DNA from 4 places in the Cytobacillus sp. FSL K6-0129 genome. Region 1 is predicted to be linked to each of the others. Evidence: riboswitches for the same ligand, from Rfam matches in the RefSeq annotation. Region 1 holds a riboswitch; each other region holds the start of a gene.

Region 1 (8,058 bases):
TCCGTGAGTGATGCGACAAAATTCCTTTTGCGCGCTTTACAACAAAATGAAGGTATTGTTTTATATGGTGTATGCTAGGTTCTCCTTCTGGTACTGAAGTAAATATATTTAGTTTTTTTACAGCTGTTATTATCTCCACAAAAAAACCTTTAACAACTAATGAACAAATAGTGGTTAAAGGGTTTTTTAAACAGTTAGTTTCCTTGGAAATTCGGCTTTCTTTTCTCTGCGAAGGCTTGTAATGCTTCCACTCTGTCTTTTGTTGGTAGTAACACTTCATAAGCTTTTCTTTCAATATGTAATCCTGTATGTAAGTCAGTATTCATTCCTTGTTTAACAGCAAACTTTGCTTGTTTAAGTGCGATTGGGCCATTATTAAGCATTTTACTCGCAAATTGTATGACTGTATCTAACAATATATCTTCATTACATACCTCATTTACGATACCGTATTGCTGTGCTTCTATGGCTGATAACCTCTTCGCTGTTAGTATTAATTCCATTGCTTTTGTTTCACCAATTAAGCGAGGAAGCCTCTGCGTCCCTCCTGCTCCAGGAATAATAGCTAGACCTGTTTCAGTTAAGCCTACCTTAGCTACATCCGCCGCAAATCTAAAATCACAACATAGAGCAAGCTCTAAACCGCCACCAAACGCAAAACCATTAATAGCTGCAATCGTCGGCTGAGGCAACTCTGCAATCATATTAAAAACGTCCCCCATTTTATATAGGTTTCGCCTTACTTCCTCATCGGTAAGATTTCTTCTTTCTTTTAGGTCTGCACCAACACTAAATGCACGATTGCCAGTCCCAGTTAAAATAACTACTCTCACCTCTGGGTTCGCTCGAACATTTTCTACTTGCTGTTGTAACTCAATTAACGTTTCATAATTAAATGCGTTTAACGCATCAGGACGATTTAATTTTATTGTAGCAATATAATCGTTGATATCTAATTGAATTTGTTCCATACTCTAGCTCCTTTTCTTTTTTTAAAAATATTCATAACAATATTCGCCACTAAATCATGAAAACCCTTTCAAATATAAAACAAAGCCATTCACCTTAAAAAATTACATAGGAAAAAACTAGCCTTCCCTATGAAGAAAAGCTAGTTACCTTCTTTATAAACCTTTAATATAGTTATCTACGATTTTGTTAAAAACATCAGTTTCCTCTAGAAAAGGGCAATGACAACTTTCCTCAAATATATGCAGCTTTGCATTCGGTAAAGCATTTAAAAGATGCTTGCCTGCCGCTACTGGTATCAACTTTTCTTCCTTACCAAAGCATAGAAGTGTGGGAATGTCGTAATCGGGTAGAGAGCTACGATAATCAACGACTGATTGATCAAACAGAATGGCACTTGCAACGGAAGCAGGTAATCTTGTCGTTTCTTCAAGCATCCAATCTAGCTCGCTTAGACTTAATTCTTTTTTAAACATTAGTGGAATGAAACCTTTTAAAAAGGCTTTTTGGTCTCTTTGCACTTCTCTCATAAAACTAGTTAAAGTCTCCATATCAAAGGCGCCTATTGAGAAATCAGGCCATTTAAAATCGGAGGCAAGTTCATCTACGATTACTGTCGATTTAATATGTTTATCACCAAATAACTTTAAGTACTCCCATATGACAAATGCCCCCATCGACCAGCCAACAAGGGTCACATTCTCTAGTTTTAAATTTGTGATAAATTGTCTAATATCTTCGGCATACTGTGCAATGGTATGGCCATGATGGACTTTTTCTGATTGACCATGTCCTCGTAAATCTGGTATTAACACACGATAATCAGTCTTAAAGTATTCTATCTGCTTTTCAAAGAATCGACCACTCATCCATACACCATGAATAAAAATGACTGGTTCACCATTACCTACATCTTCAAAATAAATACTTGTACCGTCACTTAATTTCATTATTGTCACATCATCAACCTCCATTTTAAAAAATTCAATAATAATATAATCTATGCCTCAATCTATAAAAGTAGTGGCAAAACAATAGCTAAAATTTATCTTCTCTTATTTATTATACAACTCTAAATTTTATAAAAATATTGTATCTCAAAGTTTTTTTAAACAATTAAAGGAGCCGAACAAACAGGAGTTGTTCGGCAAAAAATATATTTTCAGTTATTTTAGTTGTAACTCCTTTATAGACAATAAAGAATGCAGACGATTTAATTCTTTATCTAATCTTTCCTTTACATGATTTTCGACAATAAAACGATGATCTTCTGTTCTTTCAATCTCTTTATCTAAAACATATACACCCTGAAGGACTGTTTCTGCTCCTAAACTGGATATAACTGGTTTCAATGCATAATCAATCATAAGTAAATGTCCGAATGAGCCCCCTATCACAAGCGGTAATACAGATTTATCAACGAAGCCTTTTTGAGGTAATAAATCCAAATAAGCTTTTAGTACACCTGTATAAGAGGCTTTAAATACTGGTGTTAATATAATTACAGCATCTGATTTTTCTACTTTTTCATTCGCTGCGATAATTGCTGGGCTATCAAATTTTGCATGAATTAAATCTTCAGCAGGTAGCTCCCTTACTGTAATTTGCTCATATGGCACGCCCTTTTTGTTTAAAAAAGCAATCGCTTCTTGCTCTAATCCGTTTAAACGGGAATTGTTTGATGTGCTTCCCGATATGATTACAACATTTGTCATCTTCAGACGCCTCCTATTTTGTAACTGTCAACTTACTAAATTTTTTACCAAAATGATGCTCTGGCAAATGGTCATACCCAAATAAATTCTTTCTTAAAGTACCTTCTTCATACTCTCTTCTTACGAGCCCCCTATCTTGTAGGATTGGAATGACATGCTCAACGAACTCTTCGAATGTACCTGGAGTGACGGCATATGCAACGTTAAACCCGTCAACTCCTGTCTCTTCTTTCCATCCTTCTAATTGATCAGCAACAGAGTGTGCTGTACCAACAGCCACTTGACCCATCCCGCCAACACCAACAAATTTGGCAATGTCATCGACCGTCCAACTCTTTGTAGAATCTATATTCGTAAATGTTTCAACGATTGACTGAATGGCGTCATTTTTAACGTACTCGATTGGTTGATTTGCTTTATACTCTGAGAAGTCGATACCACTCCACCCCCCAAATAACGCTAATGATCCTTCATAACTAGCATGGTTTTGATAGTCCTCATACTTAACTCTAGCATCTTCCTCTGTTTCACCGATAATAGGCGTGACGAGAGAGAGAATCTTTACTTCACTGGGGTCTCTCCCCTCCGCTCTTACTTCTTCCCTAATTTTATCGACTATTACTTTACCGGCTTCTTTTGTGGGCACACTTATAAAGACCAACTCTGCATGTTTAGCAGCAAACTTTCTCCCTCTTGTAGATGCACCCGCTTGAAAAATAACCGGTGTCCTTTGCAGAGAAGGTTCACATAGATGTGCACCTGGCACCTTAAAATATTTCCCTTCATGGTTAATATCGTGAACTTTACTTGGATCTGTATAGAGCCCTTTTTCCTTGTCTAAAACCACTGCGTCGTCTTCCCAGCTTTGTTCCCACAGTTTATATGTGACATCTAAATATTCATCAGCTATCTCATAACGTTCATCATGGCTGATTTGTTGATCTAGTCCTATATTTAGTGCGGCACTATTTAAATAAGATGTGACAATATTCCAACCTATTCTTCCTTTTGTTAAATGATCGAGAGTGGACATCCTCCTTGCAAATACATATGGATGTTCAAAACTAGTTGAAACCGTTAGACCAAACCCTAAATGTTTTGTTACTTGCGCCATTATAGGAACAACGAAAGCAGGATCATTAACTGGCACCTGTACCCCTTGTTTAACCGCTGCTTCTCTAGAATTTTGATAAACATCATATGTACCAAGCACATCTGCCAGGAAAATGGCATCAAAACGTCCCTTTTCAAGTACTTGAGCCAAATGTGTCCAATATGATATGTCTTTATAAGTGGAAGATTGATCATCCTTATGTGTCCATAGTCCTGGTGATTGATGCCCAGCGCAGTTCATATCAAAAGCATTGAGGTACATTCTTTTCGCGGTCATTTTTAATTCTCCTTTAGTGATCATATTTTATAAAAAACTCATCAAGTGCTTTACTTAAACCACCTTTTCCAAATTTGATTCTCGTTTTATTGTTTCGATTTTCAATTTGATTCGAGGCAAAATCCAAAAACGCGATGACGAACAGTCTCCTAACAATTATTGAATGCAACCCTTTGTCATAAAGCGATTGTTCAACCGTATGGAAGATTCCTTTATTAATATTAAAAGATTGACAACACCATCTAATAAAGTGAAAGTCAGGTAGATTCAAGTACATGCAGCCTGATAGGTTTTTAGCTACATTGGGTGCTTGATTACTAATTGTTGACTGCATGTAACTCACTCCTTTTCATTTGCTCCATTCCATCATTTTTTATTTTGTTGTTTCTTTTTCAGAGCAAATCGTTTCTTCTCGGTAATGTCAATTTGGGTAATATCCCCTTCGTGTACAGTAATGGTGACACAACCATATTCGAGTTCCTTTAATGTTGTGAGAATGGTATGAATTTTATCTTGATCAATGTGTTTTTCCATAAAATTCTCCTTTATGGGACTTATTTTAGTCTTTTTACAAGCTCCTCTATTTCTGTAAGTGTTAACTGTTCTAATTCATGTCGCTTGAACTTTATTTCATCTATAGTAAGCATAAGGTTGATTAAGGTTTGTTTTCTCTTTGCTATCGCTTTTTGTAAAAACTTAGCCAACCTCTTTCCCCCCCCACTCGGTGTTCTTTTTTTCTTCATTCATCGTATCTAGAAATTCTGTTGTATCCTGAATAATTTTGGTCTGATCATAATCCATGGATGCTACATGATATGAGTTGTAAAGGACTCGAAGCCATTTATGATCTGTTTGAATTTCGATAAAAATACGATCTGTATTCTCTGGAGGTACAACATGATCATGGATAGACTTAAAGCATAATATTGGGCAATGAATTTGAGATAAACTTTTTCCTGCGTCACTCATTACCTTTTGTAAAGAGTGAACTGCTTTTACCGGAATATTATCGTAAGTAATTTCATGTATAGTCGGATTTTTGATATCTGGGCTACCTTCGTCAATATAGTGTTTCTCATCGTAATATCTTAAATACTCGTAATCTGGTAATGTCAGTGCAGTATTAATTAGGATCAGTCCATCCAGCTCTCCATATTTCTTAGCTAACAACAGCGCTAATGCACCGCCCATAGATTGACCTAAACAATAGACTTGTTTGCACTTCTCCTTTAATTGCTTATAAGCTGTAACAACATCATTGAACCAATCATCAGAACCATATAACTCTAAATCTCTGCTTTTTGTTCCATGTCCCGTGAGCCTTGGGGCATGAACAGTAAAACCCCTATTTGCAAGTTCCGCACCCAAGTCCTCAATGCTCTGCGGTGTTCCAACAAAGCCATGAATGAGGAGAATACCAATGTCCCCACCTTCATAATAAAAAGAATCTGCACCTGGTATAACTGTTGATTCTACTCTTTTCATTTTTTCGTCCTCCTTTATATTGCAACATTTTGGTGGACAATGGTTGACTACCATTGCCGATTTTTCCCGTTGATGTAAATCTAGCTGCACTACTGCCTTTGGAGGTCCAATCAGCAACTTTAATTCCAACTTAACAAATAGGTTTAATCAGTTTAAAAACAGCATTTGTATAGAGGAGATCATCCCTTGGTGATTAAATCATGCAAAATAAAAAACCTCTTCTGACAAGAAGAGGTTAAAGTTCCGTTCTTTATCTCTCCTTATCTTTCAAGCAACAGCTTGCTGGAATTGGCACAGTGCAATAAATTGCCTGTTGCCGAGGCTTCAAAGGGCCAGTCCCTCCACCTCTCTGGATAAGAAAAATCATATTAAATTTTATATCATTTACTCTATAATATTTATCAATATTTGTCAATTATTTTTTAAAAATTAAGATGATTTACTCATTCGCCCATCCATTCTGGCTTATGAAAACCTTTAAAGTTTTCTTCAATTACTTTTGCAAATTCCTCCGACTCTATGGCTTCAATGATATCCTTTGCCATTTGGGCGTCTTTATCTTCTTTACGAACAACAATCCTATTTTGGATTTCCTCAGGAATTTGATCCCGATAAATGGCTGTTGTTAAATCTAATCCTGCAGCAACCGCAAAGTTACCATTAACAGCAGCAAGATCAACTGATTCAAGAGACCTTGGCAGTTGGGCTGCATCTACTTCATGGAATTTCAAATTTTTCGGGTTAGATAATACATCATTTACTGTTGCATTGACTGGGTTTATATCATCTTTCAATTCTATTAAACCAGCATCACGCGCAACTGTTAATCCTCTCGCTAAGTTTGTAGGATCATTAGCAATGGCCATCGTGCTGCCATCTTTCACTTCTTCAAGGGAGTTGAATTTTTCTGAATAAATACCAATTGGAGCTGTAGGAACAGAAATAATATCTACTAGATCCATCCCTTTTTCAGTGTTAAAATTCTCTAAGTACACTTTATGTTGAAATAAATTACCATCCAAATCTCCACTATCTAAAGCAATATTCGGTTGAACATAATCATTAAATTCCTTTACTTCTACTTTGTACCCTTTTTCCTCAAGTAGTGGTGCTACACCTTGCTCAAGCATATCACTATAAGGAACTGTCGCCCCTAAGACCATCTCTTTCTTTTCTTCGCCGGATGAACCTGATGTCCCACATGCACTTAAAACAGTGCAACAAGTCAGTACAAAAAATAATAACCAAACTTTTCTCATACCCTTCACCTCTTATTTTAATTATTTATCTTTTCACCTTTACGATATTTACTTCCTGGATGACCACTCGGTAAAAGGGGCGAGCCATGAGTAAAAAGCTTTTCTCTTAACGTACCCTTTTTGTATTCCTTTTTATATAAACCACGTTCTTGTAGAATCGGAATAACAAGCTCAATAAAATCTTCCAAATCTGCTGGCGTTACTAAATGATTTAAATTAAAACCATCGACACCAGAGGCTTCAAACTGATATTGAATTTGGTCTGCTACTTCTGATGGATTGCCGACAATTATATTGTCTCTATCTAATCCTTCTAATTTTGAAATCGCTTCTTTAATCGATAGTCTTTTCTTCGCATCTTTCGTTAATGAAGCAGCTTTATAATGCCCATGCTCTGTAGCTTTAAATTCAAATGGGTTATCTAACTCATCCTTTGTAAATTCCGCAACATTATAACCGCTTGCGCCCCCAAACTGTGCTTTCGCTGCATCTGCACTCCATAATTGGTTGTATTCAGCAAATTTCTCTTCCGCTTCTTCAGTTGTCTTACCTACGATGACTGTTAGGAAAGTGAATATTTTAATATCTTCCGGATTCCTGCCATATTCTTCCGCTTGTTTTCGAATATCCTCTGTATAATGTCTTACTCTTTCAGGTGTTGGCCCACCTACAAATACACATTCTGCATGTTTTGCTGCAAAAGCACGTCCTTTAGGAGAAGTCCCTGCTTGATATAAAACAGGTGTTCTTTGTTGTGACGGTTCTGTTAAATGCGGTCCTTCGACATCAAAATATTCTCCTTTATGGTGAATTTCATGGATTTTCTTACGGTCGATTAATACCCCTTGTGCTGTATCTTCTATCACTGCTCCATCTTCCCAGCTTGATTCCCACAGTTTATAAACGACATCCATATATTCATCGGCAATTTCATAACGCTTATCGTGTTTGATCATATCTTTGAAACCAAAATTTCTTGCTGCATTAGGAAGATAAGAAGTAACGATATTCCATGCCACTCTTCCTTTTGTCAAATGATCTAATGTGGAAAACCGTCTTGCCTGCCCAAAAGGTGGCTCATATGTTGTACTCACCGTTAATGCAAATGACAGATGCTCTGTCACTGCTGCCATAGCAGGGATGACAAACGCCCCATCATTAACAGGAAACTGTAATCCATCGTTAATTGAAGGTTCTTTACTTTCTTTATACGTATCATAAACACCTAATACATCCGCAA
Region 2 (8,058 bases), 1.4 Mb from region 1:
CATCCACATCCATCTTTTTTATGTATAAAAAGAACCTCACACCAAAATGGTATCAGGTTCCGTACTCCTTATTTGTTCAAGAATAACCTGGCAAAGATAAACTGACGAGTTGTGCATCTGCACGCAGGGAGTCTCTTAAGGTTGTTTCCACACAGGCAACTAGTGGAATCGTGATGATAATGATGCCATTTTCGAATTCAAACTCAAGACCTGGGCAGACCTCATCGCATTGCACTTCCGTTTCTGCTCTTCCTGTTCTCGTATTTACTATGATCTTCAAACAAATATCAAAACAACTTTTATGACTACATGCCATTTCCATTCACTCCTTGTGTTTATTGATAGCCTGGTAAAGATAAGCTTGTTAGCTCTGCACTTGCACTTAAATCATCTTTTAATGTCGTCTCCACACACGCTACAAGTGGTAAAGTGATTTGAATGACACCATTTTCAAATTCGAACTCGATACCACCGCAAGCATCATCGCACTCAACGGACGTTTCTGCCCTTCTGTTATTCGTATTTACCACCAATTTTAGACACACATCAAAACAACTTTCATCTTTACAAGCCATTCTTTTTCTCTCCTTTTTTTTGTAAATTCCCTAAATATATCATCGCCTCTAAATGATCACCGACGATGACTGAAGTAGTGGGGGCTAGACATCCTTTTCGATTAGCATAATGAGTATGCGGGCGAAAGCGATTGATTTTATCCACTTCAACATGGTGTACATTTTCGACTACACAATGATTAACAAGTAACTTTACGTAAGCTAATACAGGATTAGCTAGTGACCCAACACCGACTTTTTCAATACTTTTCCTACTCAAGGCATGGGGGACAGCAACAGTGGAACCCACACCTAAATCAGCTCGATTACATGCTACATTTATTGCGTATTTACAGGCAGTAACTAAGTGAAGTGGCCAGTGCTGTTTTAAGCTAGCATTGAGGTCATTTACTGCAACATCAACGCCCCTCTCTACAGCCTGTACAAATGGCTGTAAGTCTTCCATCGCGATGACAAAATCGCCATCAACAAATAACAAAATCTCTCCGGTGGCAAAGTGGGCACCTATCGCTCTACCAGTATCTAAACCTAGTTTTTCAGCAAACTGAATAACCGTTGCCCCTGCATCATATGCATGAACCGCTGTCTGATCATTTGACCCATTCACTACAACGATGATTTCTAACGGACCTAATCGCATACACTCCTCAATTACTGCCTTAATTCGTGCTTGTTCATTTTGAGCTGGGATGATAACTGATAACTGGGATAAGGGGTTGTTGGCATGGTCATTTTTTCTAATAGTTGGCTGATGGCCCTGGATAACAGAATCTAGTACATCTAATCTTCTTTCACCATCAGAAAACTTTGATCGGCTATTAGGCGGGAATCTTTGTGTGTAAGCTTGTAAATAATCGTCTATTCTTCTCCTGTCATCTTTCCTATCCCACACTTGATTTTGCAGCTGAAAGATATTACGAATAGGAAGCTGATGTGACAATACATAGCCTTGTTGAACTAATTTCACATGTGCTTCAACAGGATTGCTAAGCGTATCAATACCAATAGTATCTACTGCTTTTCTAGAGAGTCCATAAGGGACGAACACGATTTGGTCTATTTTTAAATCCGAACGATGGATAAAAGCATTGGTTATTTGCGGGAAAATAGTAGAAGGAATGTGGCGGTGTTTTTTTTGAAATTCATAGTCCATATTATTGAGAACAGCGTCCGCGCTATTGTCCATCAGAGGTTGTAAAAATTGCTGGAGCGTTGGTACCGTAATATGTTGGTTGAGATCTAAAAATAACATACATGATCTTGTTGCCTTTTTTGCCCCGATGACATGTGCTTCGTAGACATGTTGCCAAGCATCATTTACTACGAGACGAAACGGATCAACATTTAGTAATTTATGGGCAACAAAGATTAGCTCAACATTTGTGATAGATTGATAGGTCTGGATTAACTTACTCACATACTGATTACTCGCATCCCGACTAATAGGAACAATCAAAGATAAACACGAACCATCCAAAAAGCATCGTCTCCTTACATCTTTAAGTGGCATCACCCCCTTACAAGGAATATAGTATCGCTTGTTCATTTCCCTGTTTTTAATACATGCCTCGTATCAATGATATTTTCTACTTTCGATAAAAGTTTATAATCCAAATTACTATGGTCCGTAAGAAGCAGGGTTAATTGATACTTTGATAATGTCTCGTTTGTTAACGGAACAGATTGATAGCTTTTATTTTCAAGAACAACTGTTGGTACATAAGGATCGTGATAGTCTACCTGATAACCTTTTTGCAAGAGTTCGTTAAAAATTGTTAAAGCTGGGGATTCACGGACATCGTTCACATCCCTTTTATACGCTAGGCCAACAACAAGGATTGCCCCGGTCTCCCCTGCTAATTCAGCTTCTACTTTTTTGACGATTTTTTGAGGCATCGTATCATTAATTTCTCTTGCTGCTGCTACGAGCTGACTGCTTAAGCCGTATTGATTGAGCTTCCATTGTAAATATATCGGATCAACAGGGATACAATGTCCACCTATTCCCGGACCAGGCCAATAAGGAGTAAATCCAAATGGCTTTGTCGCAGCTGCCTGCAGGGCTTCATAAAAATCAATGTCTAATCGTTCACATAGCTCGTCCAACTCATTCACTAGTGAAATATTGACTAATCGCTGTGTATTTTCAAATAACTTAGCTAACTCTGCAACTTTCGGCGAGCTTACTGGCACAACTTCAGCAAAATACTTTGCATAAAACTGATCAATTTTCGCAAGAGAGCTCTCTGTTTGACCACTAATTACTTTTGGGATAGAGGCTAACGTATATTGCTTATTTGCAGGATCAATTCTCTCGGGTGAATAACATAAGTAGTAGTCTTCACCAGCTTTAAAGTGATGGCGTGTGAATATAGGCTCAATCACCTCTTCTACTGTTCCCGGATAAGTAGAGCTTTCATAAATAATCGTTTGTCCCGTCTGTAAATATTGGCAAAGATAGTTAGTAACGGCAATCATCGCTCTTAAATCCGGTTCATGATGTTCGTCAATTGGGGTTGGAACTGTGACGATGATATACTCAGCGGCTTTAAGCAAAGCTATAGCTGCATCCGTATGTTTTGGAATGAAATTTAGAACCGCTTGCAACTCTTCATCTTTTACATCAGGAATATAACTGCTCCCTTGCTGTAATAACTCAATCTTATGAGTATCTTGATCGATGCCCGTTACATGACAGCCCTTTTTTGCTAAGTGGAGAGCCAGTGGGAGACCAACATAGCCGAGACCAATAACAGCAACTCTATCTATTTGACCTTGGAGCATGTCCCATTTTCGATTGCCATCTGTATAACCGCATCTCTGATTGAACGATAGTAAATATGAAAATGCTTCAATGTGGTCACCTAGAATCCGGTCAGTTGATTCGACCCGACCATCGGCTTGCCTGTGATGCTGTTTTCTAATTTTATTTGGCTTGACGACATCGACATAATGAATGGATTCGACTTTAAATCCTTTTAGAATTGCCTTTGCTTGAAATAACGGTGGAGACATTAATGTGAGGATACCAATCTCGTCAATCACTTTCCTGCTCATTGCATGTGGAATAGCAGTGAGAGAATTAACGGTGAGGTCCTCTCTTTTCAGTGCCATATTCAGAAGGTACTTAGCAGCACTCACAGAATGCAACGGATGGGCACGGTCGAGCAATATTTCTAAATCATTTAAAGCAATATCTGCCCCTTCTTCTACAGCATGTATAAAAGGGGTTAAATCTTCTGCTTTGATAACAAAATCACTATCTAAGAACAAACAGATATCTCCTGTACTGTGAAGCGCACCAATCGCTCTTGGAATGTTATGTCCGAGTGCCTGGTCAAACGCAATCACTTTCACACCTGACTTTTCTACCTTTTCCTTTGTTCGTTCATCTGCTCCATTTAACACAACAATGATTTCATCAATGCCTGCCTTCTTTACCTCAGCAATCACTTCAGCAATCGTATCCGGCTCCTTCCCTACAGGAATAATCGCACTATACTTCGCTCGTTTCTCTTCCTTTACCGAAAAGGCTTGTACATATTCCTTAAAAGATTGCCGATTTCGCCTGCCATCGTTTAAACCACCGCGATATCCTCTCTCTTCAATCAGTTGGGCCACTGCACGTAAATGGTCACCAATTATTAAACTTGTTGAAAATGAAAAAGAGGAGCCCGTAATCTTCTGTTGATGTTTCGGTCGAATCTTATTTGTAGCAATCACATCAATGGCTACTGGTGCACTCATCTTTAATTCTTTCATCACAGCTATACTATGAGCTAATGGCGGACAAGCTAAATTCTCCCAACCAATTGTATCAAGCGCTGATTTTTTCATCACATGAGGAACAGCGACTAAGGAATTAACGGATAACTCACCTTTACCTAAAAAATGATTAAGAGAGAACTTTGATACTGCTGTCGGATGTGGTCTAATGGGGCGCTTCATTGTCCAGCTTAAATCATTTAGGGCAATATCAGCCCCATCCCGAATGCCATCAAGCAGTGCTTGTAGCTCCTGAGCTCTAACGACAATATCACCATCAATAAAAAGAAGCGTATCCCCTTTTGCCTCCCTTGCACCAATTGCTCGTCCAATATCCACCCCTAGAGGTTCTTTATAAACAAGCTTTCTACATTCAAATGCTTCCGCTATTTTCTCCGATCCATCTGTTGAACCATTCAAAACAGCGATGATTTCATATGGCTCAATCTTCACTAACTCTTCTAAAACGGCTGACAACGTAGATTCTTCATTCTGAATGGGAATAATAACAGATAGATTCATAACACTTCACTTCTCTCCTTCAGCAAAATTAATAGTCTCCTTTGTGCTAACTATAGCCTTTTCCATCACAAACCCGAGAAAAACACTAAGTAATATCAATATATACAGCTTGGCCAATTTTGTTCTCGGACAAGTATACAATCTATGAAAGATGGTGCGATAGACAGGGTAGATTGGTTTAATTATGGGGGCATTGATCCGATTCGGCACTAAAAAATATATTATTACTATTCGTTAGGAGATGTTAAAGTAGATATATATGTATTTAAGGGGGAGTACAAATTGGAATTCGAGTTGAATTTTATTTGGATTGCCGTCGGTTTAGCATTACTTGGCTATTTCATAGGCAATGGGTTGAAGCAATTTAGTAGTAAAAATGAAGGTAATATGAATCATTTACTTGTGGAGCAAAGCCACCTTCATCTTTACTTTTATTTAAGTGAAGCAGACATGAAGGATCTATTACAGAAGCATTCTCACGCACCAAAAGTCATTCTTAATGGCAAGCATTATTACCATCTACATAAATTTCGCAAGTGGCTTGAATCTGATGATATATATCACTCATGAAGAATTTATTTTGACAGCTTCCATTTATTATGCTAATCTATCTGTAAAATTCAAAATATTATAAATATGTAATTCTCTTATTCAGAGAGGTGGAGGGACTGGCCCGATGAAACCCAGCAACCTTTAACAATTATTTGTTAAAAAGGTGCTAATTCCTGCAAAGTGTAATAGCTTTGGCAAATAAGAGAGGATAAAGACCTCTCTATTTTTAATTAGAGAGGTCTTTTGTATTTTCAAAACTTAATAACAAAGGCAACAGATGCATGATTGCTTAAAAGGGAAGCCCGGTGGAATGCCGGCACGGTCCCGCCACTGTGAAGGAGAGCGACTTATCATTGACCACTATTTCATAATAGAAATGGGAAGGGATAACGAGCGATAATCCGAAGTCAGGAGACCTGTCTGTTGTTTGCACTTAGACTCTACGGATGCATAGAGAGGAGTGATGAATACGTGTTGAGCAAATCAAATGGTCTCAACTCTAGTTAATATTGCGTATGAATCTCTCATTTAATAATAAATAGAGAGATTTTTTGTTGAGAAAATACAATCTAAAGGAGTGTTTAAATTGACTGAAGTAAAAAGTTCAAATGTAGGTTATCCAAGAATTGGCGAGAAGCGGGAGTGGAAGAAAGCTCTAGAACAATTTTGGAGTGGTAAGTTGAATAAAGAGACTTTTCTGCAACAAATGGAAGTCATTCGTTTATCCTCTCTCGAGAAGCAAAAACAACTTGGCGTTGATCTCATCCCGGTTGGCGATTTCACACTGTATGATCATGTCCTTGATACAGCTGTGATGTTTGGACTTGTTCCTGAGCGTTTTACATACAGAGGTGGGAAAGTTGATATCGAAACGTATTTTGATATTGCCAGAGGGAACAAAGATGCCGTGGCAGCTGAAATGACCAAATGGTTTAATACAAACTATCACTACATCGTGCCAGAACTCAACAACCTCACGCCAACACTTGCTGAAAACCGGCCACTTGCCTTTTATAAAGAAGGAAAAGAGAAGCTTGAAATCGACGGGAAACCGGTTATCTTGGGCCCGATTACGTTTGTGAAATTATCAAAAGGCTATAAAGAAAGTGAATTCAAATCAATCGTCAATCAATTCGTTCCTCTTTATGTACAAATTTTAAAAGAATTACAGCAAGAAGGTGCCTTGTGGGTACAAATCGATGAACCTATTTTAGCAACTACCCTCACAGAAGAAGACATCTCACTCTATCAAGCAGTTTACCAAACATTACACCAGGCAGCACCACAGATAAATATCATTTTACAAACGTATTTTGAAAGCATCACTTATTATGAAGCTGTTACCTCATTACCTGTGCAAGCGATCGGCCTTGATTTTGTCCATGATGCAGGTCAAAACCTCGCTTCCTTACAAAAATTCGGCTTCCCAAGTGATAAAGTATTAGCTGCAGGTGTCATCGATGGCCGTAATATCTGGGGCGCTAAACTTGATAATAAGCTCTCTCTTCTAGAAGAAATTACAGCAATTGTTCCGAAAGATCGCTTAATCATCCAGCCTTCATCCAGCTTATTGCATGTACCCGTTACAGTCAAAATTGAAGAAACACTAGATCATACATTAAAGACCGCACTCGCCTTTGCTGATGAAAAATTACAAGAAATCGTAGTGCTAACGAAAGGAATAAGAGAAGGAAAAGAGCAAATCCAAGATGAGATAAACGAGAGACGAACTGCTATCGAGGCACTAAATCAATCTTCTATTAGAAACAATCAACAAGTACAAACAGCCATTCAAAACTTACCATCATCACTAGCAGAGCGCGAAGCACCTTATTCTGTTCGTCAAGCAACACAAAAAACAGCCTTCCAACTACCACTCCTACCTACAACAACGATTGGAAGCTTCCCACAAACACAGGAAGTGAGAAGAAATCGTTTAAAATGGCGTAAAGGAGAGTTAACTGCTACTGACTATCAAACATATATCAAAACGGAAATTAAAAAGTGGATTGATATTCAAGAAGAGCTAGGCCTTGATGTGTTTGTTCATGGCGAATTCGAGCGCACAGATATGGTCGAATACTTCGGTGAAAAATTAGCCGGATTCCAATTCACAAAATTCGGTTGGGTGCAGTCTTATGGCTCTCGTTGTGTCAAACCACCACTCATTTATGGAGATGTCTCATTTGAACAGCCAATGACAGTTGCAGAAACAGTCTATGCCCAGTCCTTAACAGATCACCCGGTAAAAGGTATGCTCACTGGTCCGATTACGATTTTAAACTGGTCATTTGTCCGCGACGATATCCCTCGTTACGAAGTCGCAAACCAAATTGCCCTTGCCCTTCGAGAAGAAGTAGAAGCACTAGAAGCAAATGGTATCCGGATGATTCAAGTAGACGAACCAGCCATTCGTGAAGGATTACCACTCAAACAAGAGAAGTGGGAAGATTATCTGAACGCTGCTGTTTATGCTTTTAGACTAGCCACCACTTCTGTCAGAAATGAAACACAAATTCATACGCATATGTGCTACTCCGATTTCGAAGACATTATCTCAAGCATTAAAGCACTCGACGCTGATGTCATCTCCATTGAAACATCAAGAAGCCACGGCGAACTCATTCACTCATTTGAAGAAAGC
Region 3 (8,058 bases), 1.2 Mb from region 1:
CATCATGCCAACTGTATTCGTTTGAATAGACTGGTTTAAATAACTAAACTCAATCGTATTAATATCTCTTTTGTCACCAAACAGGCGATAACCTTTTGTATAATTTATATCTGAGACGAAGTCGACCGTTGTAGGGACATTAATCAAATTAGGTAATGGGTAATACCCCTCGTCAACCGCATAATTTAAGAACTTTTGATAATATTTCTGCGTTACATTTGTCATCTCACGATATAAATCAATAATATCATTTCGGTAGGACGTTGCTATATGAAGGGTGTATAGTCCCATGCTAATTTCCTTTAACACCATACACAAAAGAATATCAAATCCCTCTCCAAAAATTTTAGGAGCTTTCAAGTTCACATCGGCATTAGTGAAGCCTTGAGGTATAACAGCACCCTCATCATTAAATATCTGTTCAATACGGTGGACATTTGGCTCTAACTCAGACCATAAACCTTGCATAAGCTTTTTCGCTTTTTTATCCTCGGACACTTCTATAAAATGTTCTAAAACCCTTAATATCATTGTTTTCTTCTGATAAGTAATCCACAGTGCACCAATTTCTGTAGATGTCATTTTACTTCGATTGACCATTCTGTCACCTACTTTTATAAAATAACCATTCTTGTGACTAAGTTTTGCTATTCTCCTACTAAATATTCCCTTTATATCAAAAAAGCTAGAGGACAGGGATAGTCGTTCCCTTACCTCCAGCTTTCTAAATTATCCCCAAAGCATACGAAAACGCATAGCTGCATCAATTACTCTAGCTGTCGCTCCTTCATGCCTGGATGCATACTTCTTTCGATTGACACAATCAATTAACATTTGATCACATTGATAACAATGGCCATATCGATCAATGCAGGCATCATGTTTCTGACAACAAGAATCCACATAATTGATGGGCTTGCCTGGACCGCTACAACCCGGGCCACAATACCGATAACCTCCAGGCAAACAAAAACCTTTTTTATTAAACCTGTTCACTATTTTCACCTTCTTATCCTTTTATATATATTACAAACAGTAAGTCCATTTCGCCTGTGACCTTACCTAATAGGGGAATATTTTTATCAATTTATTTCAGTGCTTATGGGTCAAATAACATAAAAAAGCCAACCTATCCAAAAAGGATAAGTTGGCAACTATTGAATTCGACTAAACTTAATCAAAGTAAATATAATTGGAACTATCGTGGCAAGTAAAAACACTGGCAGAAACCAAATGCTTAAAGAGTCCGCCCATCCTAATGCTACTCTAATGGATTGTATAAGTATAAAGCCGAATAATGCGAGGCAAATATTCTTTATGACATTTAGCATTTTTCTACTCGTTAAGTAAAATGCGGCTGCATTTGATTCATTGATGCGTGCAGGGTAATTATGAATATGAGGAAACCGTTCAAATATCCCCATCATGAACCATAGAAACACGCCGATAATTGGTAAGATAAATAATTCATATTTAGAACCCCACCGATCAACTTCCCCTGAAGCATTGTAATGACCCGGTACTTGTTCAGGTATAGCTGACCAAGAAACAACTAAGAATACAATCGACCCAATGAATACAATAAGACCAAGTATGTCGCATCCCCATTCCCATTTAGTACGAGGCAATTTAAGTACTGGTCTATCCATACCCCATTCCTCCTCTTTCCGTTCGTCTTTTTAATACATACGAAGGAAAGATAAAAAGGTTTCATCCATTAGATAATCAAAGGCAACTAGTTCATACAGGGAATTACGCGATGGCTCTATCCCCCTTTTCATGAAAGGAAACAGGCGCGTCGTAATGGTAAGATATCAGTGTTGATGGCTCTGTTTGAGAAAAATATTGTCATTCATACTGTATGAGGTGAATCGCCTGAGACATGCGATCAACAAAGTATATGGTAAAGGAATAAAGAATGGTTCTTTGATAAGCAGTTTAACTTCACACTTTTCACCCTTTATAATGCAAATCGTAATAAACCTACGTACATTGTTTTAACGCTTGCGTGATATCAGCCATCACATCTACAGGATCCTCTAAGCCAACAGAAAGGCGGATCATTTCGGGACTCACACCCGCCTCCGCTTGTTGTCCAGGTGAAAGACGAGCATGTGTTGTACTCGCTGGATGAATAATGAGCGTTTTCGCGTCACCAACATTTGCTAAATGTGATACCAGCTTTAGTGAGTTGATAAACCTTTTAGCTGTACTGATTCCCCCTTTGATGCCAAATGTAAAGATTGCACCTGCCCCACTCGGAAAATACTTTTTCCCGAGATGATATTGTGGATGGCTTTCTAACCCAGGGTAGTTCACCCAAGAAATATGAGGTAACTCTCCTAACCGTTTAGCCAAAACTTGTGCATTAGCGACTTGCTTTTCTACTCTGACACTTAATGACTCCAGACCTTGAATAAATAACCAGCTATTGAAGGCAGACAGCGTTGCCCCTAAGTCATGGCCAAGTTCAAATCTTGCTTTAAGAATAAAAGCTTTTTCCCTAGAAATTTCAACATAGCTGCGATTACCAATAGCAGGCTTTTTCTCATTAAAGGAAGGAAATCTTTCGTTACTCCATTCGAATCTTCCTCCATCTACAATCACCCCACCGATTGCCGTACCATGTCCACCAATAAATTTAGTTGCTGAATGAACGACTATATCCGCGCCAAATGCAAGTGGTTTTAGTAAAAATGGCGTAGTAAATGTATTATCTACTACTAATGGTAGGCCGTGACGTTTCGCTATCTCACTTAACTTTTCTAAATGTGCTACCTCCATATTCGGGTTGCCAATTGTCTCTGTGAAAATCGCCTTTGTCCTTTTATTAATTTTTCCTTCTAAAGATGTAAAGTCCGTCCCATCAACAAAATGAACATTGATACCGAATTTACTAAACGTTTCTGCAAATAAATGGTAGGTACCACCATAAAGAGCCTGTGTAGAAACTATCTCATCGCCTGCTCTTGCAAGTGTTAAAAGGGCAATGGAAATCGCTGCTTGCCCAGATGAAACAGCAAATGAGGCTACGCCACCTTCTAACTGTGCCATTCTCTCCTCAAACACTGCATTGGTTGGATTTGCATTCCTTGAATAAATAAAGCCAGGCTCTTGCATCTGAAATAAGCTTGCTGCATGATCGGTATCTTCAAACACATAGGATGAAGTCATGTATATTGGTACGGCTCTCGACTTTGTAACAGGATCTGGCACTTGCCCCCCATGAAGCGCTATTGTATCAAACTGGTGATGATTCATTTTTCATTCTCCTCTCACATTTCACTTATAATAAACAAACTCGACTCGGAACCATCTATCAGTGATGAGCTTTTGAATATGCCAGCACAATGGTTGTTTTTTCATAAATTGAATTTGAAACATCAATTTTTTATGTCCAACACCTTTTTTCAAGAGCAGAAAAAAGACCACTTTCAATAAAAAGAGATTGTACTCTTCCATCGAAAGCCGCCTTTAGTCGTCTAATCGGCATAGATAAAGCCCCTCTTGCTAAAGAAGAGGGGCTCACGATATATCGCCATATCCTCAACTTATCTATCTTGGAATTAGCACCGTTACCTAGTTTTGGTCGGTTGCTGAGGCTTCAAAGGGCCAGTCCCTCCACCTCTCTTGATAAATTGAATTTTTTAAATTTTAAGAGTCATTAATTATTAATCAGAATAACCTTATCATCCGGCGCTGTCAACAGCTTTTTATAATAAATCTTTTATGCAGCACAAAGTCTTTCTTTTGCCTTTATTACTGACACCCAATATTCAACTGGAGATACAAAGGATTGCAAATAATTCAGCTCTTTATTATACATAAGAGCCTCCACTAAAAGATAAACAGACGTATCATTTAAATCGTTAACAATCATATCAAGCAAAGTTGCTTTCATATTCATAATATCTTCATAATCATCGATGATAGCTAACTTATCATCTAAATATGAAAGAAAAGCTTGTAAATGAACAACCTCTTCTTGTAATTCCTTCCACCCTTTATCCTCAGCTAATACGTTTACATAATTAACAAATTGATTGTACTCTTCATGACTATCTCTTTTAATTTTCTCTGCTAATATATCAAAAAATACATGATTGGACATATCCTTGCTGTTCACTATTAGAGCACCACCTTTACTATTTATATAAAATTATAGACCTTCTCTTTTAAATATTCAATAAAATCACATGAAACTATTTTCAATTAAGGAGTCGGGTGGTGTGTAGTTTTAGTCTAAATTAAACCAAGTAGCTGGGATATAAGGGGGATACAATAATTTCTAATTTTTCTTACGCATTTGAATGAAAGGTGAAATCACCCTTCCACTACTAGATGCATATCCAGCTATTTATGTAAGCTTTGTTTTGCCCTTTTACCCGGCTCATACTTCAATTTGATTCTTTGTTAGCCTTGTTCCTCTCTTTTACATGGCTCATACTTCAATTTGATTCTTTGTTAGCTTCGTTTCTCTCTTTTACATGGCTCATACTTCGATTTGCTTCTTTTTAGCTTCGTTTTGCTCTTTTACATGGACCATAACTAAATCTCTTTTAGCTATGGCAAATAACTTTCCCTTCGATGCAACCGCCTCATATAGAGTAGGATTCAATCATTCAGCCCCTCGCTCGATAGCCAAATTGTGCAGAGATTTCTTTTCCTACTTTTATAATAGATTGACTTTTATCTGCAGAGGGGTCTTTTGGAATCGACTCTGAGAAACCAACTACTGTTATCGCACTTAATAATTCTTGATTGTAATTAAAGATTGGTATAGACACAGAAGATACAGTAGGAATCAAAGGCTCCTTAGCAAAGGCAATCCGTTCCTGCCTTACGCGGTTGATTTCTTCTACCGCATTCCCTTTTCCTTCTTTCCCCATAACCTTAATCCAATCTTTAGTTGTTGCTGAATCAAGGAAGCTCTCGAATATTTTCCCAGTCGATGAAAGCGGTGGTAAAAGTGAACCGAGCTGTGCACCAATATTATAGGCATGTCCCGGGTTCCATATTTTCGAGATAATTGGACCATTATATGTCCACGTAGTTAATAGGCACGTATTGTCTAGTTGATGACTTAAATCCTTCAAATAGGGTAGAACACGTGAAATCACATCTTCCTGCCCTATAGCTGCCACCCCATATTCAATTAATTTACTTCCAAGTTGATATTGTCCATTATGTTTGTCCTTGTATAGAATGTCTAATTCCGTAAAAGTGTTCAAGTATTTATAAAGATTACTTTTTGTAATTCCTGTTTTTTCCTGTATATCAGATAACCTCAATGGTTCTCCGCTAGCAACTAATAGGTCAATAATTCTCATACCAACTTGGATCGATTGGATCGTAGCTTGTTTTTGATTTTTCATGTAAAAACCCCTATTTTATATTTTTTTTAGTATATCAGAAAAACACTATATTTTCTGATTTCAGCCATGTTTTGCATCCTTTTGAAAGGAGTTATTTTTCAAAAAGTTTAAAAAACCACAACAAATTCTCTTGAGTTTATCTGAAAATTAGGATACTATAAATTTATCATTAATAGATAACATCGTTCACTATTAATGGAATATTAAACAACCAATGAAGAAAGAGTCTAATAAACGCTCATTAATAAAGGTTTTATGCCTAACACTTCCACACAAAGCGTTTTACTCTTTGATCACGCAATTCCTAGACAAAAAAAACTTTTCATAAAGGAGTTTGAATATGAAATTAGTTACTTTCACTCACAATAACAACACACGTATCGGAGCAGTTACAGAAGGAAATGAAGTAGTAGACTTAAACTTTGCTTACCAAGCTTTCCTTGAAGCAGAAGGTAAACTACGTTCTGAATTAATTGCTGAAGCGTACATTCCAGCACAAATGGAAGGTTTCCTACAAGGGGGAAATGAAAGCCTTTCCATCGCAAAGGAAATGGTTGATTATGCATTAAATAATCGTGAATCGTTCAAACATCCACTTGTACATGCATTTGAAGATGTAAAAATCGAAGCACCTGTAACAAAACCCGGAAAAATTATTTGTGTAGGTCATAACTACCGTGAACATATTGCAGAAATGGGAAGAGAATTACCGCCTCACCCAGTAGTATTTGCTAAATTTGCCAACACAGTGATTGGACCACAAGATGATATTCCATTCTATCCAATTTCTGAACAATTAGATTACGAAGCTGAATTTGCTTTTGTTGTAGGTAAAAAAGCTAGAAACGTAGCAAAAGAAGACGCACTCAATTATGTAGCAGGATATACAATCGCTAATGACGTCACTTACCGCGATATCCAACGTCGCACACTTCAATGGTTGCAAGGTAAAACAGTTGAAGGTAGTGCACCAATGGGTCCTTGGTTAATCACTTCTGATGAATTACAAGATCCATCTGGTTTAGGTGTTCTTTTAACTGTTAATGGGGAAGAAAGACAAAAAACGAATACAGCCAACTTTGTCTTTGATGTTCCAACGCTTGTTGAATTCTTATCTAACTTAATGACTTTAGAACCTGGTGATATCGTATTAACAGGGACACCTGGAGGCGTAGGATTTGCTCGTGATCCTCAAGTATTCTTGAAAGATGGCGATGTCGTTCGCATTGAAGTAGATAAAGTCGGCGTTCTCGAAAATAAAGTTTCAAAGGTGGAAAAATAATTATGAGCGAAACGAAAACGATTCAGCAATCTATTGAGTCTATTCAAACATCATTAAATCAAATCATTGAAACCGTTTCAGGATTATCTGAAGAAACCATACGTTGGAACCCATCAAAAGAAGAATGGTCCATTATGCAGGTTATTACTCATTTAAACGAGGCCCTACCTTATTGGCTAGGTGAAATAGATACAGTTGTAAAAGCCCCGGGTTCCCAATGGGGACGAGGCTTACAGGACCCTGCTCGCCTTGCAGCAGTCGAAAATACTGAACACCAATCAGTTGAAGACGAATTGAAAAAATTATCGCAAATAAAACAAGATGTTCAAACCAAATTATCTGTTTTATCTGCTGACACATTGGCTCAGGAATCACCTCATCGTAACTTTGCAAAATTCGGTAATAAATCTGTATTCTTTATTGCCGATCACTTTATCGATGAACATGCCGCTGGTCATTACAACCAAATTCAACGTAACTTGTCTAAGCTAGCAAAATAATATTAAGGTGGCGAAATATTATGGCTGAAAAACATGCATATATGGAGGATCAAGACGTAAAGGACTTTACGAAAGAAATCCAAGAATATCATCTCGGTCCATTATGGGAAGCCATCCCAGCACTGATGAACCATACACCAAAACCACATGCTGTGCCATATTTATGGTCAGATGAGCTTTTAAAGAAAAAATTATCCGAAGCTGCTAAAATCTTCACACCTGACCGTGGTGGAGAAAGACGCGCGATTTACTTTCAAAACCCCGGGTTGACTTATAGACAACCATGGGGATGGGCTTCAACTACTCAAACATTGTATGCTGCTGTGCAGCTGCTACTTCCTGGTGAAGTAGCACCTTCACACCGTCACTCTCAAAGTGCTCTGCGTTTTATTACTGATGGAGAAGGAGCTTACACAATTGTTGAAGGTGAACGTATCTTCATGCAAGAAGGCGACTTCCTTATTACACCAAAGAACCTCTGGCATGGACATGGCCATGTAGGTGATAAACCAATGATTTGGATGGATGCACTTGATATTCCTACCATCTATTCAATCGGTGGTACATTCTTTGAACCATTCCCTAATAAGATTGAAACGCCGACTCGCCCAGATAACTTCTCTGAACAAAGATACAGTGGCGGAATGGTAAGACCAATTAATGACCGCTATTCAAGCGTGGCACCACTCGCAAATTACAAGTGGAAACGTACAGAAGATGCGATTAAAGGATTAACTAGATTTGAGCCAGATCCATATGATGGCTACGCTGTTGAATATATCAATCCATCGAACGGACAAACAGCTAATCCAACAATGGGAGCTTGGATGCAATTATTACCAAAAGGCTTCCGTACAAAGGCACATCGTCACACACATTCTACTATTTACCAAGTACATCA
Region 4 (8,058 bases), 2.4 Mb from region 1:
TTTTTAATCCAGTCATAACCTTCAGCTTCTAGTCTTTGTGCTAATTCTGGTCCACCAGACTTAACGACACGACCTTGCATCATTACATGCACGTGATCAGGCGTGATGTAGTTTAATAGACGTTGATAGTGAGTAATAATTAAGCAACCAAATTCCTCACCGCGCATTTCATTAATCCCTTTAGAAACGACTTTCAATGCATCGATATCTAATCCAGAATCAATTTCATCAAGAATCGCAATTTTAGGCTCAATCATCATCATCTGTAGGATTTCATTACGTTTTTTCTCCCCACCAGAGAAGCCTTCGTTTAAGTAACGTTGGGCCATATCTGTATCCATTTCAAGATACTCCATGTTTTTATCCATTTTACGAATGAATTTCATTAGAGAAATCTCTTCGCCTTCTTCTCGACGGCTATTAATTGCGGAACGTAAAAAATCTGCATTTGTTACGCCACTGATTTCACTTGGGTACTGCATTGCTAGGAATAGACCTGCGCGCGCGCGCTCATCTACTTCCATTTCAAGTACATCTTCACCATCTAAAATAATACTTCCTTTTGTTACTTCATATTTCGGATGTCCCATAATTGCGGAAGATAATGTTGATTTACCTGTTCCGTTAGGACCCATAATTGCGTGGATTTCTCCACCCTTTATCTCAAGGTTAACACCTTTTAAAATCTCTTTTCCTTCAATTTCAACATGAAGGTCTTTAATTGTTAATGTAGATGCCATGTTTATACCTCCGTAATAAAAAAGATTTGCACTGTTAAGTCAAATCTCATTTCTAGTTTAATTCTCACTTTATTCTCATTACAATCTTATAACAAATTAAATGTGATATCAACTCTTTGCACATATTAGACGATATTTCCACTATGTATATGTTGTAAACCTATCACCATCCATTATTCTACACTAAATTTAGCGAAAATAACTCATTTTTCTTCTATTTATATATGACTTATTGTTAAGTTCTTTTCTACTTGCATTTATGTCCAAATTAAAATCGGCATAATCATCTTGTTCATAAGCAATTATATAAACAAAAGAAACCAGATTTTTACACAATATATGGTTTCACGCCAACTTAACATTGACGTAATTAAATCTCATTTTCATTTATTATATACAAAAAGAGCCGTCTAACTGACAGCTCTCCTCTTTATTTAAGCATGTGCTTTACGTTCGATATCGGCAACAATTCTTTGACTCTTTAAGTAATCTTTTTCACGCTGTTTTTCTACGCGCATCCTTACATCCTGTCTTTGGCAATACGTTTCATAACCTACTCCATATGCTCCGTGCATGGCCTTTTCCATTTCGCTTGTGTAATTCAGCTGTAGCTGACTAATAATGAATCAATCCTTTCAAATTTTCGCCGTTTAAAGCGTTATAATGATTACAATAAAAATACTACACTATAAACTTACCCGACTCAAACACGATAAAACACGAAAATACGCTTTTTTACTGAATTTATCGTGATTGGTTTTATCCACCTCTTTTATTCATAAATTCATGGGTCAATACTTACAAATATTCACCTTTACTCATACAAAAGTTAGGAATGACTATTTTGTCTGTGCAAAACACCTCTAATCAACAGTTAAGGTCACCTTTGTAAGATTAAGCAATATACAGAGAATTATTATTTGTTTTTTATTAAGATTTTTATTTTCAACTTCTGATATACGATCTAATCGGTTTTTGTTCTGCTATCTTTGCAATTTTCTCTCTCGTTCGCAAGCCGCTTTTATTAGCAATTTTTCGTATCCTTAACCTTGATGTACGCTGAAAACCGATCATGGGGAAAAGCTTGTAAATTATATTTATCATTTTCTTTCTTAATAATACAAATTTTCCTCACTTCTTGTTTCTATCAAATCAAATTCAGGGATTCTTCAAAAGCAATCTACCTTATCTCCATCAATTGTCCTAGTTAGTCCCAAAAGGTGATTGACTCAGTGGAATATATCTTTTACATCGCCTTACCAAAAAAAGAAGCCTACAACTAAGTAGACTTCTTTAATAAATTTCTATTATTCAGTAACAGGTACAACTGCACCTTCATATTGTTCTTCAATGAAATTTTGGATTTCTTCAGAGTGTAATACTTCTAGTAGTGCTTTTATTTCTTCTTTGTCTTCATCCCCAGCTCTAACTGCGATTACATTCACATATGGAGAATCACTTTCTTCAAGTGCAATTGCATCTTCCACTGGATTTAAGCCAGCATCAATTGCATAGTTAGAGTTAATTAGAACTGCGTCACCTTCTCCATTATTATATATTTGTGGAAGAAGTGCTGCTTCATACTCCGTATCAAACTTTAGATTTTTCGTATTTTCCTCAATATCATCAATTGTCGCTGTCGTTTTATCGACATCAGCTTTTAGTGTAATCAAACCTTCCTTTTCTAACATTGTCAAAATACGACCATGGTCAGGTACAGAGCTACTCATAATAACTGTTGCTCCTTCTGGAAGATCATCTAAGCTATCATATTCTTGTGAATAAACACCAATTGGCTCGATATGAACACCACCAGCATTAACAAAATCATAATCATTTTCAGCCATTTGAGATTCTAAATAAGGGATATGTTGGAAATAGTTCGCATCAATATCGCCACCCTCTAACGCTTGGTTCGGTACAATATAATCTTGGAACGTTGTGATATCCAGCTCAATTCCTTTTTCTTCTAATAAAGGTTTTGCTTCATTAAGGATTTCAGCATGCGGTACGTTAGATGCCCCAATTTTTAATGTTTTTGTTCCTTCATCAGATCCTTCGCTACCTTCATCTGAAGATCCACAGGCAGCAATAAATAATGCAACAGCTGCAATCATTAAAACAGATAACCATTTTTTCATTTTTTAGCTCTCCTATCGTTTGTCTAGTTTGGAAGTAATCAAATCACCAATCATTTGGATGATAAACACGATAATTAAGATAATAATCGTTGCAATCCATACAACGTCATATCTACTTCTTTGGAAACCTTCTAAGTAGGCAAGGTTACCTAATCCTCCTGCACCTATGACACCTGCCATTGCCGTATATCCGACTAGCGCAATCGCTGTAACGGTAATACCCGAAACAAGCGCTGGCATAGATTCAGGGATGAGTACTTTCCATATAATTGTACTTGTTTTTGCACCCATCGATTTAGAGGCTTCAATGACACCTTTATCAATTTCACGTAAGCCAATTTCCACCATTCTTGCATAGAAAGGTGCTGCACCAATAATGAGTGCTGGTAATGCTGCATTTTCACCAATCATTGTCCCTAAAATCATTTTTGTGAAAGGGATTAATAACACAATCAAGATTAAAAACGGAATGGATCGAAAGACATTGACGAATGCCGCAATGATCTTATTAACTAGCTGATTTTGCCATATATTACCTTTAGAGGTTAAGAACAAAAGTAATCCAAGAATAATTCCTAAAATAAACGTGGCTATAACAGAAATACTTGTCATATATAAAGTTTCTTTTGTTGCTTCCCACATTCTTTCCCAATCCACATTTGGTAGCCATTCATTAAGCATGGGAAATCACCTCCACGCCAACCTTCTGCGAATGAATATATTCAATCGCGCGGGTAACCTCATCCGACTCTCCATCTATATGAATAAATAAGGTACCGTAAGAGCCACTTTGTGTTTGGGATATCTTTCCTTGTAATACATTCACTGTTACATTGTAGTGGCGAATTAAGTTTGTGATTAATGGTTGTTCCGCTGAACCACCTACAAATCCAAGTTGAACAATTTGGCCATTTGGATAAGCACTCAGTAAATGTGTAATCGTTTCCTTCGTTTCTTCCGGTTCGGTCACTTGTTGAACAAATCGCTTCGTAATAGGTTCTTTTGGCTTTTGGAACACATCTAGCACTTCGCCAATTTCAACAATTCTTCCACCTTCCATGACAGCCACACGGTGGCAAATCTTGCGAATGACATGCATTTCATGCGTAATTAACACAATAGTTAACCCTAAACGTTCATTAATATCAACAAGTAAGTCGAGAATACTATCAGTTGTTTGCGGATCTAGAGCACTTGTCGCTTCATCACATAACAGTACTTTAGGATTATTGGCAAGTGCTCTAGCAATACCTACTCGCTGTTTTTGTCCACCGCTTAATTGCGAGGGATAGGCATCCTCTCGACCATCTAGTCCAACCAATTTAATTAATTCATTAACTCTCTCTAGTCGCGCTTTCTTAGGTACACCAGCAATTTCTAATGGAAACGCAATGTTTTCTCGTACTGTTCGAGACCACAATAAATTAAAATGTTGGAAAATCATGCTTATTTCTTGTCTAGCCTTTCTTAAGCTAGCACCTTTTATGCGAGAAACTTCATTCCCAGCTACAGATACAACGCCTTCCGTCGGGATTTCAAGTCCATTTAACATACGAATCAATGTACTTTTACCCGCACCACTGTATCCGATTACACCGAATATTTCACCCTCGTTAATTTCGAGGTTAACATTGTCTACTGCATTTACTTTCCCGTTTTTCGTTGAGAAAATCTTTTTTACATCTTTTATTGAAATCATTTTATACTTCACCTCTTCAATCCAGAAAAACCAACACATTTATAGCATATCCATTGTTTATAAAAAAAGCCTTCCTGCTTATGAGCAGAAAGGCTTGTTATGAAAATTCCTTTCTCTCATCTTTCAAAGCTAATGCTTTGAGTGAATTGGCACCATTTCAATTAAATGACGGTTGCCGGGCTTCAAAGGGCACTTCCCTCCACCTCTCTAAATAAGAGCAAACTATGAATATATTGAATTTTTTTGTGTACCTGTGTAATAGTATCATGTCATTGAAGTAGGTGTCAAATCTGAAATAATAGTTGTTAGACCCTTATATTTAATGAAGCAATACCGGTTGCCGCTTCAATAGCAGATTCAAGATCATCGATCAAATCTTCTACATTTTCAATTCCAATTGATAATCGGATTAAGTCTTCAGGTACACCTGCTTGTTTTAACCCATCTTGATTAAGTTGTTGATGCGTTGTGCTTGCTGGATGTATAATAAGACTTTTTGCATCACCTACATTCGCTACATGTGCGAACAGCTCAACCGAATTAATAACCTTCGCACCTGCTTCACGCCCACCAGATATGCCAAAAACGACAACTGCCCCTGCACCTTTAGATAAATATTTGTCTGCTAATTCTTTATTAGGATGGTTGTCATCGCCCGGATAAAGTACCCAATTAACAGCAGGATGATTATTTAAATATTGCACAATTTTTTTCGTATTAGCAATATGTTCTTTCATTCGAACCGTTAACGTTTCTAAACCTAACGTAAATTGGAAGGCGCTTTGTGCACTTAGTGCTGGACCTAAATCTCTTAGAAGCTGCACTCTCGCTTTAGTAATATATGCTACAGGGCCCAGTGCCTCACTATATACTATATCGTTATAGCTTGTATCCGGCTGACTTAATCCTGGATACTTCTCTGAGTTCCAATCAAATTTACCACCGTCAACAATGATCCCCCCCATTGTCGTCCCATTCCCAAGTAACCATTTCGTTGCAGAGTGAACAACAATGTCTGCGCCATGCTCAATTGGCCGACATAGATAAGGAGTTGCAAATGTGTTATCAACCACTAACGGCACACCATGTTCATGTGCGATATTTGAAACTGTTTCAATATCTAGTACTTGTAAACTCGGGTTACCAATGGTTTCGGCAAATACAGCTCGTGTCTTCTCATTGATTGCTGCTCGTAGTTCCTCTTCATTATTAATATCGATAAGCCTAACGTTGATGCCGTACTTTGGTAAAGTGACTGTAAATAAATTATATGTACCTCCATATAAATTAGAGGCAGCTACAATTTCATCACCCGCTTGAACAATATTAAGAAGAGCTAAGTAAATGGCTGCTTGCCCGCTTGCTAATGCTAATGCGCCTGTTCCCCCTTCTAACAATGCAACTCTTTCCTCAAACACAGTAACCGTTGGATTATGAATACGAGAATAAATATATCCTGTTTCTTTTAAGCCAAATAAGTCTTGCGCATGCTCTGTATTCTGGAATTGATAAGCATTATTTTGATAGATTGGGACCGCTCTTGCCCCTGTTACTGGATCAGGTTTTAGCCCACCATGAACACCAATTGTTTCAAATCGAAGTTGCTTTTCTTTTTCTGCCATTTTACATCTCTCCTCTTTTTTAAATTGGAAAGAAAAGACGACCAAAAACCCTCTTCACAAAGAAGAGGGTTTATCATCTCTTCTTATCTACCAGAGCTTTTATGCTCTGCTGGAATTAGCACCGTGTATCAAACAACCGGTTGCCGGGTTTCATAGGGCCAGTCCCTCCACCACTCTCGATAAGAATATTTAATTTTCTAATTATTCTAAGGATAGAATAACAACCTTTTTTTGGGAAGTCAATCTTTTTTTAGGACATTTGATGTATTTATGATTATTTTTGATTTAATACGAAAATGGCATCTAATTTTAATAATTGTCTAAAAGTCGACTTAAGGATGATATGCTTTTCATCCACTTGTTTCTTTAGACTCGTACGCCCTTGAAGCAAAGAATGAAAGTGGTCAGCAGTAGTTTGAATGTTTATATGATAATTTTTCAATGGGCGAGTATGTTTAATTAGCAGCCTTTTACGGTCTAATGTCAAATACATTAGATTTTGTTCTAATTCTACTCGAATCCTTATAGGTTCCTTTAACATCATTAAAATATGATCATTTACTCTTAAAGATTGATTGAAATGATAAATGAATTCCTCTATTGAAACCACCCCCAGCCCGCGTCTTATATTCTATAATTCTGTTCCAAGAAATGATTTCCTTCTCCTAACTATCGACTTTAACTGACAGAACATTTATTTCCAACAATGTTCACAACCTATTTCCCGAGAAATATGTCAAAAGCTAGACTTATCGACAGAAAAAAGAAATATCCCATCGATTCATCTGCCTAGAATGAGTGAGCGGTGTAATTAAACATTTACGCAACCCCCCTTGATTAAAAGCATAAGAAAACCACTTATTCCTAAACAATAAGTGGTTTTAAAATTGAGACTGTAATTCATATGATTGAATTTGTTCAAGTAAATAAGGTACTGAATGGAAAGCATAAAGCTTATCAACTAACTCTCCTTTTTTAAACACAAGTAAACACGGTACACTTTCAATTTCATACTTTTCTGCCACTGCTGGCAAAAAATTCAGGTCGGCTTTACCTATAGGAAGGTTCTGCAACAGTTGCTCAGTAATTGTTAGCATTTTCCCGGCGACTTGACATGTCCCACACATAGGAGTGAATAAATAAAATAAGCCGGATTGCTTCCTTGCGATCAAATCATTTAAGTCATTGTTTGACCAGTCAATCATGTTATCATCCTTTATCTAAATACTCGGTATATATATCTATATTTGCACTTATTAAGGCTGTAGCTAAATGATGCGCAGGTGCCGCCTCGACTTCACGATACATTTTATCAATATAGATATGCTCTGCCTCTGGTAACTCTCTCTTAAATTGTTTACGAAGTTTTTCTCCTGATGCGTCAGCATCGACTAATATATAGACTTCCTTCCCAATTAAATAATCAATTAATTCATCCAACTTCGAAGTGCCAATCGTTCCATTTGTACATAAGATCTCTACAGGTTCTCTGATTAGTCCTTTCACTTTTCGTTTGTCAGATTTACCTTCAACAATAATCACTTTATTGCCATGTTCTATATGCATGCTCATCACCTAATATATATCATTTATATATTTTATAATAGTAAGCCTTTTTACATTTGAAAACTTTTCAGCACTCATCTGGTATGTCTATATAGAAATTTAGAAAAAGGTCAAACCATTTAATGATTTGACCTTCTTTATTTAACTACAATTAATCTTCTTTTGTCATTTCTTCATATTGTTCAGCTGTCATTAGCTTGTCAATTTCACTTGCATCGGATGGCTCAACAACAATCATCCATGCTTTCTCGTAAGGAGATTCATTCACAAATTCTGGACTATCGCTAAGT

The links. Region 1 has a riboswitch for S-adenosylmethionine ahead of MHI57_RS23485 (alpha/beta hydrolase). Riboswitches for the same ligand answer to the same signal wherever they lie in the genome.
Region 2: it holds a riboswitch for S-adenosylmethionine, as region 1 does, so the genes downstream of both, metE (5-methyltetrahydropteroyltriglutamate--homocysteine S-methyltransferase) here and MHI57_RS23485 (alpha/beta hydrolase) in region 1, are expected to answer to the same signal.
Region 3: it holds a riboswitch for S-adenosylmethionine, as region 1 does, so the genes downstream of both, MHI57_RS17230 (O-acetylhomoserine aminocarboxypropyltransferase/cysteine synthase family protein) here and MHI57_RS23485 (alpha/beta hydrolase) in region 1, are expected to answer to the same signal.
Region 4: it holds a riboswitch for S-adenosylmethionine, as region 1 does, so the genes downstream of both, MHI57_RS11090 (O-acetylhomoserine aminocarboxypropyltransferase/cysteine synthase family protein) here and MHI57_RS23485 (alpha/beta hydrolase) in region 1, are expected to answer to the same signal.

What each region holds. Positions count from the first base shown of each region.
Region 1 covers NZ_JBBOXM010000001.1:4,654,660-4,662,717, reverse strand. The annotation lists gene MHI57_RS23520 (enoyl-CoA hydratase-related protein) at 195-971, opposite strand; gene MHI57_RS23515 (alpha/beta fold hydrolase) at 1,125-1,928, opposite strand; gene ssuE (NADPH-dependent FMN reductase) at 2,136-2,684, opposite strand; gene MHI57_RS23505 (LLM class flavin-dependent oxidoreductase) at 2,698-4,074, opposite strand; gene MHI57_RS23500 (hypothetical protein) at 4,088-4,408, opposite strand; gene MHI57_RS23495 (YezD family protein) at 4,441-4,608, opposite strand; gene MHI57_RS23490 (hypothetical protein) at 4,629-4,778, opposite strand; gene MHI57_RS23485 (alpha/beta hydrolase) at 4,771-5,559, opposite strand; SAM riboswitch class I at 5,817-5,919, opposite strand; gene MHI57_RS23480 (MetQ/NlpA family ABC transporter substrate-binding protein) at 6,003-6,818, opposite strand; gene MHI57_RS23475 (LLM class flavin-dependent oxidoreductase) at 6,836-8,058, opposite strand, start outside.
Region 2 covers NZ_JBBOXM010000001.1:3,302,584-3,310,641, reverse strand. The annotation lists gene MHI57_RS16620 (hypothetical protein) at 77-316, opposite strand; gene MHI57_RS16615 (hypothetical protein) at 336-575, opposite strand; gene MHI57_RS16610 (glycosyltransferase family 2 protein) at 565-2,052, opposite strand; gene MHI57_RS16605 (nucleotide sugar dehydrogenase) at 2,118-3,359, opposite strand; partial or broken gene MHI57_RS16600 (glycosyltransferase family 2 protein) at 3,351-4,862, opposite strand; gene MHI57_RS16595 (DNA-binding protein) at 5,145-5,432, shown strand; SAM riboswitch class I at 5,507-5,619, shown strand; cobalamin riboswitch at 5,673-5,852, shown strand; gene metE (5-methyltetrahydropteroyltriglutamate--homocysteine S-methyltransferase) at 6,001-8,058, shown strand, end outside.
Region 3 covers NZ_JBBOXM010000001.1:3,416,018-3,424,075, reverse strand. The annotation lists gene MHI57_RS17245 (DUF3231 family protein) at 1-600, opposite strand, end outside; gene MHI57_RS17240 (Parvovirus coat protein VP1-like protein) at 730-996, opposite strand; gene MHI57_RS17235 (DUF1648 domain-containing protein) at 1,155-1,649, opposite strand; gene MHI57_RS17230 (O-acetylhomoserine aminocarboxypropyltransferase/cysteine synthase family protein) at 1,984-3,261, opposite strand; SAM riboswitch class I at 3,549-3,640, opposite strand; gene MHI57_RS17225 (hypothetical protein) at 3,728-4,126, opposite strand; gene MHI57_RS17220 (hypothetical protein) at 4,493-4,618, opposite strand; gene MHI57_RS17215 (IclR family transcriptional regulator) at 4,623-5,375, opposite strand; gene MHI57_RS17210 (fumarylacetoacetate hydrolase family protein) at 5,716-6,657, shown strand; gene MHI57_RS17205 (DinB family protein) at 6,660-7,157, shown strand; gene MHI57_RS17200 (cupin domain-containing protein) at 7,178-8,058, shown strand, end outside.
Region 4 covers NZ_JBBOXM010000001.1:2,220,211-2,228,268, forward strand. The annotation lists gene sufC (Fe-S cluster assembly ATPase SufC) at 1-740, opposite strand, end outside; gene MHI57_RS11070 (hypothetical protein) at 1,175-1,327, opposite strand; gene MHI57_RS11075 (MetQ/NlpA family ABC transporter substrate-binding protein) at 2,048-2,881, opposite strand; gene MHI57_RS11080 (methionine ABC transporter permease) at 2,894-3,562, opposite strand; gene MHI57_RS11085 (methionine ABC transporter ATP-binding protein) at 3,555-4,580, opposite strand; SAM riboswitch class I at 4,694-4,798, opposite strand; gene MHI57_RS11090 (O-acetylhomoserine aminocarboxypropyltransferase/cysteine synthase family protein) at 4,886-6,202, opposite strand; SAM riboswitch class I at 6,283-6,388, opposite strand; gene MHI57_RS11095 (hypothetical protein) at 6,477-6,812, opposite strand; gene MHI57_RS11100 (thioredoxin family protein) at 7,084-7,407, opposite strand; gene MHI57_RS11105 (toprim domain-containing protein) at 7,412-7,774, opposite strand; gene gcvH (glycine cleavage system protein GcvH) at 7,920-8,058, opposite strand, start outside.